2 regions of the Microtetraspora glauca genome follow, and region 1 is predicted to be linked to the other one. Evidence: riboswitches for the same ligand, from Rfam matches in the RefSeq annotation. Region 1 holds a riboswitch; the other holds the start of a gene.

Region 1 (5,396 bases):
GAGCACGCCCGCGATGACCAGCGTCAGCGCGAGCGACAGATAGCCGGGAAGCGAGGTCGCCGCGTCGAAGGCGTCGGCGCGGGCGAGCTGCGCGGGGGTGAAGTCCCGCGCGGGATCGGGGCGCACCTCCGGGGCGCCGGGGCCGAGGGCGTTCCACGGGGTCGTGACGGCGACGACCCCCATCAGGACCGCTCCCAGGACCAGCAGCGCGATCCCCGCCGCCCGGCTCCCGGATCCCGTGCCGGCTCCGGGCCTGCCGACCCGGCCGGCGACGTCACTCCGTGGCATCCCCATCACCCCTTCACAGTCCCCCGGTGGCCTCTCGTGGGCGGCGCGTCAGGCGAGCTCGCTCCGCACGTACTCTCGCCAGGCCGCGGTGAGCTCCGCGAGGTTCGTGCCCAATGTTTTTACCAGCGCCGTGGCGAGATCATGGTCGCTCGCCGCGCGATAGAGGGCCACCAGGGCGCGCTCCCCGTACCGCTCGGCGATGTACCGGCAGGCCAGCCACGCCTCCTCGTACGCCTGCGGGAGCCGTACCGAGCCGGGGCGGAACGCCTCACGGCCGGGCAGCGCCGCGGGGAGCGTGCCGGCGCGGACCTCGGCGGCGAGCTCGCTGGCGACGGCACGGGCGGTCAGGCCGCTGTCGAGATAGCCGACGTAGTCGGCGAAACCCTCCACCAGCCAGGCCGGCATGTCACCGGCGACCGCGGCCCCGGTGGCGACGTGCGTCAGCTCGTGGGCGAGCACGACGCGGCGCCCGGTCTCCGACAGGCGGGCGAAACCCGAGGGCGCGACGATGACGTGATCGACGTCGGCCAGCGCGGCGAGGCCCGTCACTCCGGCGGGCGAGGCGAGAACGGCGGCCTGCGCGTCGGTCGCGGGGACGAGGATCACCGCGTCCACGGACCCCCAGACCCGCGCGACCGTACGGCGGGCGGAGTCGGCCACGGCGGCCAGCCCCGCGACCGGCACCGAGCCGCTGCGTACCTCCGGACGGGCTCCGGGCGCCGAGAGGGATCGCGAGGCGGACCGGGGATCGGCCGCCGTCCGGCCGCCGATCACGAGGGCGTGCTGTCCTCTGACGAGCGACGCTCCGGCCCACATCTCGGGATGCTCGCCCATGACCGCGCGCGCGGTGGCCAGCGCCCGGTCGGGCGGCGCGTCGGCGGGCAGGGCCGTCACCGCCCCCGCGACCAGCACGGCCGCCCCGAGGCGGACCACAGCACGCATGCCGAAATCGTACGAGCCTCCGGACATGCCGCGGCCCCGCCCCTCTGGCAGAGGGGCGGGGCCGTGCGGCGTACCGGTGTCGAACCGCACCCGGCCGGGGGGCGGCCCGGGCGCGCCCGGGTGGGGTTCGAGCCGGGCACGCCCGGCTGGGGGGTTGATGGGGGCTCAGTCCCCGGGACGGACCGAGAGGGGGCTCGGTGGGGGCAGCGGCCCAGGGACGGACGGCAGTCGGTCGGGGGGAATTCCGACGTTCGGCGTAGGGAGCTCAGGCCCCGGGACGGACCGCGCCGACGAAGCTGCTCTTGCGGTACGCGTCGAGCTTGTCGATCCTGACCTGCGCGCCGGTGTGCGGCGCGTGGATCATTTTGCCCTTCCCGACGTACATGCCCACGTGGCCGCCGCCGCTCGTGAAGATGAGGTCGCCGGGCTTGAGGTTCTCCCAGGAGACCTTCTTCTTGACGCCGCTCTTCTGTGACCAGGTCGTGCGGGGGATCTTGACGCCCGCCTTCTCCCAGGCGTACTGGACCAGGCCCGAGCAGTCGAACGCGCCCGGTCCTGTGGCTCCCCATCGGTACGGGTCGCCGATCTGCTTCTTGGCCACCTTGATGGCCTTCTCCGCGAGGCGCTTCTGGCGGGCTGCCTTGGCCTGACGGATCGTGACCTTCGAGACTATGGCCGCTTTGGCGGAAGTCTCCGCCTTCGCGGCTGCCGCCGTCGTGGTGGCCGTTTCCAATGAGAGGCCGTCCGTCACCGGTTCGGCCGACGCGGGCTGGGCTCCGACGGCTGCGACAGAGGCGGTGATCGCTGCGCCACCGAGGGTGACGCGGGCAAGGCGGGACAGGCGTGCAGGGGTGCTAGACAGGATCGCTCCTATGGTCTTCCGCTTGCGCCTACCGGGTTAGCTGACGGATTCGGGCGGGGAAGTCGCCCTACGGCGCGAAAGGCGCCGATTCACCCCGGACCTTCGATGAAGGTCATTGGTTCCCCGGCTCCGTGCCTCCTGACTGCACGGACTCGGCATGTCGCCGCACCCGGGGGGATCGCGAAGCGGGTGACGACGACGGATGATCGGCACGAACGCGGCTGGTACCGGCGTTCATGGCGACGGCGTGGAGTGCACGTCGCGGCCCAGAAGTTACCGATTCGTGCCATAGGTCGGCAAAGTCCATGCCAAGAAATAAAGATCGAATAAAGGCTCCGGTAAAACGAAAACCCCTGCATACCCGATGCATTCCGCACTAAAATGTGACTCTGGTCACATATTGCGAAACATCCTCCGGAACTGCCACATTGGCACCAGCAGACACCCTAGAAGGTAGATCTATTTTGGTGATCGAAATTCCACGGGAAGCACCCTGGGTCCGATCGACGTTCGCGCACACGATGTGAGAGTTGTCACATATGCCGCTTCCGCCGATGGGTGAAGGTGATCGCGGAATCATGATTTCCACCGTCGAATCGCCCCGTATAACAGGACCGAGTGATCCCGCCGCATAGAGCGGGACTGGTTGCTCCTTGAGGCGTCCGTTCGTGCGGGCGTTCAGGATTCACCGGCCCCGGCCTCACCCATTGGCATACAGCCGTCCCCAGAGGCTCGATCGAGCGCCCTACGAGCTCCATGCCGGCTCACAGGGCCGGAACCAGGGGAAGCCGGGCTCAGGAGGGACCGGGCCAGGGGCCATCGACATGGAACCTCGCCGCAGAGCACCGGCGCGCTCAGCGGCGTCCGGCCACGCGGACACCGCCGAAAGCCGCGCGAACACCGCCGAAATACGCGGCACAGGACAGATCCGAGGCCTGCGGACTCGCGACAGTGTGACGGCGGTGCGGACGGGACACCAACGGGTGTGCGGCCCGGGGCACCGGCGATCCGGTGCCCCGGCCGGGGCGGTCGCCGGAGTTCCCGGCGGCCGAGATCAGGGACGTACGGCGCCGATGGCGTTGTACTGGGCGAGCGTGACGACCTTCACCACATCGCCCGTCCGGGGAGCGTGGACGACCTTGCCGTCTCCGGCGTAGATGCCCACATGCCCGTACCCACTGTGGAAGAGGAGGTCGCCCGCCTCCAGGGCGTCGAGCGAGACCCTGCGGCTGGCACCCCAGGCCCACTGCTCGAAGCTCGTACGCGGCAGCGAGACCCCGCCGCTCGACCAGGCCGCCTGGACGAGCCCTGAGCAGTCCCAGGCCCCCGGCCCGGTCCCGCCGTAGCGGTACGGCTTGCCGATCTGGCGGTAGGCGAACTGGAGCGCGGCGAGCGCGTTGCCGGAGGCCGAACCCGTATAGGCGATGCCCGCACTGTTGGGGTTGCCGGCGTTGTAGGCGCCCAGGCGACGCAGCAGCTCGGTCTGCTCCTTGACCAGTTCGTCGGCCTTCTTCTTCTCCTTGAGGAGATCGGCCTTGACCTTGGCCGCTTCGTCGAAGGTGCTCTTCTTCTGGTCCCGCTGCCGTTTGAGGTCGGCGATGGCGCCCTGGTACTCACTGAGCCGCCGGGCACGCCCCTGGGAGAGCTGGTCGAGCGCGGCGAGACCGCTGAGCATGGACTCGGGGTCCGGGCTGTAGAACAGACCGAAGGAGACGACATCCCCGGTCTGGTAGGTGCTGTTGGCGACCGTGACCAGCCCCTCGCGCAGCTCCTCGACCTTGCTGGCCTGCGCCTTGTAGGTGGTATTGACCGCGATGTACTGCTTCTTGGCCTTCTTCCACTTCTCGTTGGCCGCGTTGTACTGATCCACGATCTTGTCGGCCTGCTCGTCGAGCTTCTTCAGCTTGGCCTTGGCCTGCGCGACAGTGGGCTTGGGATCCGCCTGCGCGCCGGTGATGGGCAGCAGCAGCGCCACAGCGGCCAAGCCGACGGCCACCGGTACACGCCCTCGCACTCAGGCCCCCTTCGTCATAGACAAACCTGGGGCGCGACTTTACTCAGGCGATCATGGCGATTCAACCTATTCGCAGGTATTCGACCTGATCATCACCTATGGCGATCAGCCTGGCACTCTAGGTGATCAGGTACGGCCGAGACGGCGGAGCAACAGGAGCGACGGCACCGGCCGCGCCCCCATCCGGCGCACCGAATCGGCCACCTCCCGGTCGGAGGAGACCACGGCGATGGCGCGGCCGGACGGCTCCGCCTTGACCAGCTGCCGGATGAGATCGTCGGCGATCTGGCCGGGCGCGCTGAACATCACCCGGACCCCACGCGGAGCAGAGACCTGGACCGGCCCATTGAGCTCGGCCCCGTCGAAGACGCAGGTCACCTCCACCCTTGCCTGTACGGCGAGGCCGCCCAGTCCGGTGAGGAGCCGCGCCCGCTGATCCGCCAGCGTGAGGGACGGGTAGCCCGTCTTGGTGACGTTGTAGCCGTCGATGATGACGTGCAGGTTAGGGATGGCCAGCAACTGGTCGAACAGCTGCGGATCGTCGTCGGCGAGCGCCCTGGCGGGCACCGCCCGCACGCTCGGCGCACCCGGCACCACGGCGGACACGTAGTCGGCCGGTTTGCTGATCATCGTGGGCAGGGCCAGCTCCTTGCGGAGCCCTGCCGCGGCGTCCTGCAGCGCGTCCATGAGCACCCGGATGCGGGCGTCCTCCACGCTGCGCCCCTCCCGGGCCGCACGACGGCTCGCCTCAAGGTGCCGCTCGGCGTCCGCGAGGCGTTCCTTGAGCTTGCGGACCTCGGTCTCCGCCGCGCCGCTGGCGTTCGCCACCCTGGCTCTGGCCTCGGCGGTCTCCGCCTCCATCTCGGCCGCCCTGCGCTCGGCCGCCTTCGCGCGCTCCCGCGCGTCGTGCAGCCTGCGTCGAAGGTCCGCGTTCTCCGCGCGAGCCACCCTCACCTGTTCACGGAAGCGCTCCGCCTCCTCCTTGGCGGCGGTCCGCTGGGTGGCGAGCTGCTCGCGAAGCCGGGCCTCCACCTGTTCGCGCCCCGCCTCGGCCGACGTGGCCTGCTCCAGGTCCTCGCGCGCTCGCTCGACCAGCTCAGGCCAGCCCGGAGGCCGGGTGAGGTAGGCCGCCGCGGCGACGAGCACCGGCTCGGCGGCGGCGGGCACCACTCCGTCGGCGAGACCCGCGACCAGGTCGGGCCAGGCCGACCGGAGCGTCTCCGCGACGGTCTCGCGGAACTCCTTGTCCGTTTCCAGCATGGCGGCGATCGGCGCGCTACCGAGGCGGGC
Region 2 (5,396 bases), on a different contig from region 1:
CCGCCGCGAGGACCAGGCCCAGCACGACCGGTACCCGGGTGGACCGCTCGATCCGGTCGATCACCCCGTACCGGGTCAGTGCCGAGCCCAGCAGGAACAGCCCGGGGACCAGCGCGAAGAAGCCGCCCCCGAGGATCAGCGACGTCGCGATGAGCGCGGCGGCGAGGCCGGCCACGGCCCACCGTGGCAGCCAGGTCGAGGGCAGCAGCACCAGCAGGCCGACGACGGCGTAGATCGTCAGGATGTCGCCGCGCCACAGCACGAACATGTGCACCAGCCCGATCGCGAGCAGCACCAGGAGCCGGCGCAGCAGGAGCAGTCGCGGGCGGGCGGCGCGGTCCGCGGCGGAGTCGAGCAGCAGCGAGAACCCGACACCGAACAGCAGGGAGAAGATCGGAAAGAAGCGCTGCTCGACGAGCAGCCCCATCCACGCAGCCCCGGTTGTCTCCGGCCCCTTCACGGCGATGACGCCGACGGCGTTTATCGGCTGGATGTTGGCCAGCAGGATCCCGCACAGCGCGAACCCGCGCACCACGTCGAGCGCGGCGATCCGCGGTCGGCCGTGGGAGGCCGTCGCGGTGCCTTCCCTGTCGTCGTGGCGCACGCGGGAACGCCGGTCCCCTTGGGGGTGATCGGGCCGATGACCCGGCTCCACGGGATGTCCGGGTAGCGGTCGGTCAGCGCCTGGCGGCTGCCGCGGCGCCTGGTCGGGCCCTCCGCTTCCAGCACGGGAGGAAGAGTTTCCATGTGACATGGGGCCTCATCCTGCGGGCCCGGACGGGTGGGGGCATCGGCCGAAAGCGCGGTTCGCCGCCGCGAGGATCGTACTTTCGGCCGGTTCGGCGCGGGAAGAGATCTCATAGCCTCGACGATGTGAATGTGCGGGAGTGGGCCACCGGGCGGGCCGGGATCGCGGCCGACATCGGGCTCGGCGCGCTGTTCGCGGCATTGCTCGCCTTCTGGGCGTCACGGATCGCGGAGAGCTGGGGCGGCGGCTACTGGCTGTTCGACTGCGCCGCCGGGGCGGTGGTGTGCGTGATCGCGATGGCGCGCCGGCGCCACAGGGCGTGGGCGGCGGTCGCGGGCCTGGCCGTCGCGGCGGCGGCGATCCTGACCGCCCGGTTCGCGGCCCTGCCCGCCGAGCCCGGCCCCGCCATGGCCGTGGCCCTGTCCGTGCTCGTCGGCTCCGCGGTCAGAGCGCTCCCGGCCCTGACCGCCTGCGCCGTCGCGGCCGGAGGGTTCGCGGTGGTCCTCGGCAGCCTGTTCACCGCACACGCGCTCTCCTCCGGAGTCCCGACGGTGACGGTGCTGAACGGCGCGGGATGGCTCTGCGCCCTCATGATCGGGGCGGCCCCGCGGCTGTTCGACGCGCGACGGCGGGCCATCGCCGAGAAGGTCCGCCGCGACGAGCGCCTGGCACTGGCCAGAGAACTGCACGATGTCGTCGCCCACCACATCACCGGCATCGTGGTCCAGGCCCAGGCCGCCCAGCTTGTCGCCCGCAAGCACCCCGAGAAGGTGGACGGGTCCTTCGCGGGCATCGAGGCCGCCGGCTCCGACGCGCTGGCCGCGATGCGCCGGGTCGTGGGCCTGCTGCGCGACGCCGACGACGCGGCGCCCGCCACGCCCGGCCCCGAGGGGCTCAGCGAACTGGTCGAACGCTTCGACGGTTACGGTCAGGGCCGGGCGGTCCACCTGCGGCTTCCCGACGACGACGACCGGTCGGGGTGGCCGCCCGAAGTGACCAGCACCGTCTACCGGGTCGTCCAGGAGTCGCTGACCAACGTCTCCCGCCACGCCCCGCAGGCTCGCTCGGTCATGGTCAGCGTCGACCGAGATCGGGACGTCGTCACCGTCGAGGTCGTCGACGACGCGCCGCCTGGGCCGGCCCGCTACCACCACCGCGGGGGGTACGGCCTGGTCGGGATGCGCGAGCGCCTGGAGGCACTCGGCGGCACGCTGGTCGCCGGGCCGCGCTCCGGGGCCGGCTGGTCCGTGCGCGCCACACTGCCCGTCGCCGCGCGGGAGCGCGGATGACCATCAGAGTCCTGGTGGCCGACGATCAGGCGATGATCCGTAGCGGCCTGCGGCTCATCCTGGAGGACCAGCCCGACATCAGCGTGGTCGCCGAGGCCGCAGACGGCGCCGAGGCGGTCGACCTGGCCCGGCGGCTGCGCCCGGACGTGTGCCTGGTGGACATCCGGATGCCCCGCCTCGACGGCATCGAGGTCACCCGCGCGCTGGCCGGCCCGGGGGTGCCGGACCCGCTCCGGGTGGTCGTGGTCACCACCTTCGATCTCGACGAGTACGTTCAGGGCGCGCTGCGCGGGGGAGCGGTCGGCTTCGTCCTGAAGGACGCCGGTCCCGCGCTGCTCGTCGAGGCCGTCCGGGCCGCGAACGCCGGAGACGCCCTGATCTCACCGTCGGTCACCCTGCGCCTGCTGCGCCACCTCACGGCCGCCGGAGCCCCGGCCGCACGCGGGCCCGCGCGGCCGCTGTCCGAACGGGAGATCGAGGTCGTCCGGGCCATCGCCAGGGGCCGTACCAACCAGGAGATCGCCGCCGAGCTGTTCATCTCGCTGAGCACCGTCAAGAGCCACCTGTCCGGCATCCAGGCGAAGCTCGGGGTGCGCAACCGGGTGGAGATCGCCGCCTGGGCCTGGGAGAACCGCATGATGGGCGGCGGGTAGCGCGGGCGAGGAGCCCACGAGGTTCCCTGCCTGACCGGCGGTTGACCTGTCCGGGTAAAGAATCCTTTGTCCTGTTTGTCACTTTATGTCCGTATGTGTACCTTAGGTCCACTATCGGAGTACGTACCGACGACTGTGTCGTCACCTGTGTTGCCGTTTCGTTGCCCGGACCGTGCGTCGCCGACGGGGAGTCTTTCCCGTCTTGACGGCGCGTGGGCCGCCTCATCCGCTCCCAGCGGAGCCGGGGACCCATCTCCCGGGGTGAATCGACACGCCAGCCCGCGCTGCGTGCCGTAGGGCACCTCCCCGCCCGAACCCGTCAGCTGACCCGGTAGGCGGCATGGAAGCAAGGAGTCGATCCCTTCATGCCCACGCATCGACCTGCCCCTTCTTCGAAGAACCCCGGCCGGCGCCGTCTGGCCGTGGGGTAGAACACGCCGCCCTCCGCGGGGGGACCGGGTGCGACGGCGCGTGACCCTGACACCCGCTCACCACGCGGACCCCACTCCCCACGGCAGTCCCCAAGCAATGCCTCATAGGAGAAACCAGCATGTCCCTCACCCGTACATTCCGAGTTCTGACCGCGACCGGTCTCCTGGCCACCGTGTCCACCACCGCCGCCCTGGTCCTGTCCAGCCCGGCGCACTCCACCCCGGACGGCCCCGCCCCCGCCGCCCAGGCGGCCGAGGGGAAGGCCTCGCCGCTCATCTACGGCGAGGACGTCTCCGGCCACGAGCCCACGCATGACTGGAGCTCCAGCCCGGCCCACTTCGGCATCGTCAAGGCCACCGAGGGCCTGACCTGGCGCGACGACTCCTTCGCCCGGCACTGGCGCGAGCTGGGCAAGAAGGGCATCGTCCGCGGCGCCTACCACTTCGCCCGCACCTACAACGACCCCATCGCCGAAGCCGACCACTTCCTGTCGGTGGTGAACGCGCAGCCCAGCAAGCCCGGCGACCTGCTGGTGCTCGACCTGGAGACCTCCGACGGCCTGTCCGTCTCGCACGTCAACAACTGGGCCAAGACCTGGCTGGCCTACGTGAAGAAGAAGACCGGCGCGACGCCGCTGATCTACACCGGCTGGAACTTCGCCGAGACCTACGGTCGCGGGCTGTCCGAGTACCCCCTGTGGGTGGCGCACTACAGCAAGGCCAAGGGTGAGGTCACCCCGCCCGCCGACTGGAAGAGCTGGGCCATCCACCAGTACACCGAGACGCCGATCGACCAGAACGTCTCCGCGTTGACCGCCGACCAGCTGCGCGCCCTGGGCCGCCCCGCCGCCAAGGCGTAGCCGACCGGGCTTCCGCCCGCCGTCCTCCGTACGGGGCCGAACGGCCGTCCCGAATGCGGAATCGGCGAGCGGAAGCACCGGGCGCCTCGACGATCGAGCGCTTCTCCTGAATCCCCGGCGGGCGCGCATGGTTCGAGCGCCTGCCGGGGAACGGACAGCTCAGACGACTCGACCAGAGCCATCTCGGTCAGGCGTCGGCCAGGCGCGTACTGCCGGGGCGGTTCGCAACCCCGAGAAGCTCCGGCCTTGGACGGTGGGGCCACGGCACCAGCCAGTGCCCTTCCCGTCAATCTTCTCGTCAGGGCTTGGCCAGTGGGATGATCCTGCGGTATTTGCCGCCGGCCGACCGCTCGGGTGGCTCTTCGGCGCGCTCGAGCGTGATGTGGTCGACCTTGTGCTCGGTCAGCAAATGAGCGATCTCGTCGCGCACCGTCTGCCACACGCTGTCGGGGTCGGTGCCGTCCGCGGGCTTCAGGCGCACCCGCAGCGTGGTGGGCGTCGTCTGGACGAGCTGGAACTGCTCGATGCCGGGAAGACGGTCCAGCAAGGTGCCGAAGGCCATGGGGGAGATGCCGATGTGCTCGCCGCGGCCGGTGGGGAAGGAAAGCATCTCGGCCGCGCGGCCCTGCACCTGAACAGCGGGTAGTGGGCTGCCGCACGGACAGGGGTCGGGACGCAGCAGGACGTTGTCGCCCAGGTTGTAGCGCAGGATCGGCTGGGCCCGGTTGGCGAGGTTGCTCAGCAGGACCGTGTGCGACGGCTGACCAGGGGGGACAGGCCGGTAGTCGGCGTCGACCGGCTCCAGCACGGCCCAGTCGCTGTTGACGTGAAGCCAGTTCTGCGCGCAGCCGTAGGAGAGGAAGCCGCACTCTGTGGCGGCGTAGGCGGAGCGGATCTCGGCGTGGAACGCGTCGGCGATCCGGGTACGGTTCTCTGCCGTCAGCGCTTCACCACCGGCGATGATCACCCCTGGGCGGATGCGCAGGCGGCCGGCTTCCTGCTCCCCGGCCAACAACCCGAGCATGCTCGCGAAGCCGGTGAGGGAGCTGGGGTTGTATCGGTTGAGCTCGGCGGCCAGTTCCGGCAGCGGCTGGTGTATCGAGAATTCTCTCAGCATCCAGCTGAGCCGTGGGTGGTCCCGGCGGAACCGCGCCGCCCCGGCGACGGTGGCGAAGTGGCCGCCGGGTGCGGAGACGATCGCGGTACGGCCGGCGCCGCGCAGGAGACGGATGACCTGGCCGATGCCCAGCCCGCCGCGGGCGCGCTGCCCGACGGCGGTGTGCACGGCCACACTCCGCTCGTCCAGCAGAAAGATGCCGCGCAGCCCGCTGGTGCCGGAGGTGGTGACCAGGAGATACCGCCCCTGAAACCACTCACCCACGAGTGTGGGGTCGTCCACGAACGCCCGGGCCTTC

The links. A riboswitch is a leader RNA that binds a small molecule or an ion and turns the genes downstream of it on or off. The one in region 1 is predicted to bind cyclic di-AMP.
Region 2: another riboswitch for cyclic di-AMP. It lies ahead of AB0I59_RS30570 (glycoside hydrolase family 25 protein); the one in region 1 lies ahead of AB0I59_RS08995 (C40 family peptidase).

Annotation. Positions count from the first base shown of each region.
Region 1 is NZ_JBFALK010000003.1:577,279-582,674, forward strand. It holds gene AB0I59_RS08985 (M48 family metallopeptidase) at 1-288, opposite strand, end outside; gene AB0I59_RS08990 (peptidase MA family metallohydrolase) at 337-1,230, opposite strand; gene AB0I59_RS08995 (C40 family peptidase) at 1,496-1,963, opposite strand; cyclic di-AMP (ydaO/yuaA leader) riboswitch at 2,103-2,260, opposite strand; gene AB0I59_RS09000 (C40 family peptidase) at 3,147-4,106, opposite strand; gene AB0I59_RS09005 (NYN domain-containing protein) at 4,233-5,396, opposite strand, start outside.
Region 2 is NZ_JBFALK010000019.1:128,886-134,281, forward strand. It holds gene AB0I59_RS30555 (DUF418 domain-containing protein) at 1-604, opposite strand, end outside; gene AB0I59_RS30560 (sensor histidine kinase) at 874-2,037, shown strand; gene AB0I59_RS30565 (response regulator) at 2,034-2,690, shown strand; cyclic di-AMP (ydaO/yuaA leader) riboswitch at 2,899-3,043, shown strand; gene AB0I59_RS30570 (glycoside hydrolase family 25 protein) at 3,241-3,981, shown strand; gene AB0I59_RS30575 (phenylacetate--CoA ligase family protein) at 4,280-5,396, opposite strand, start outside.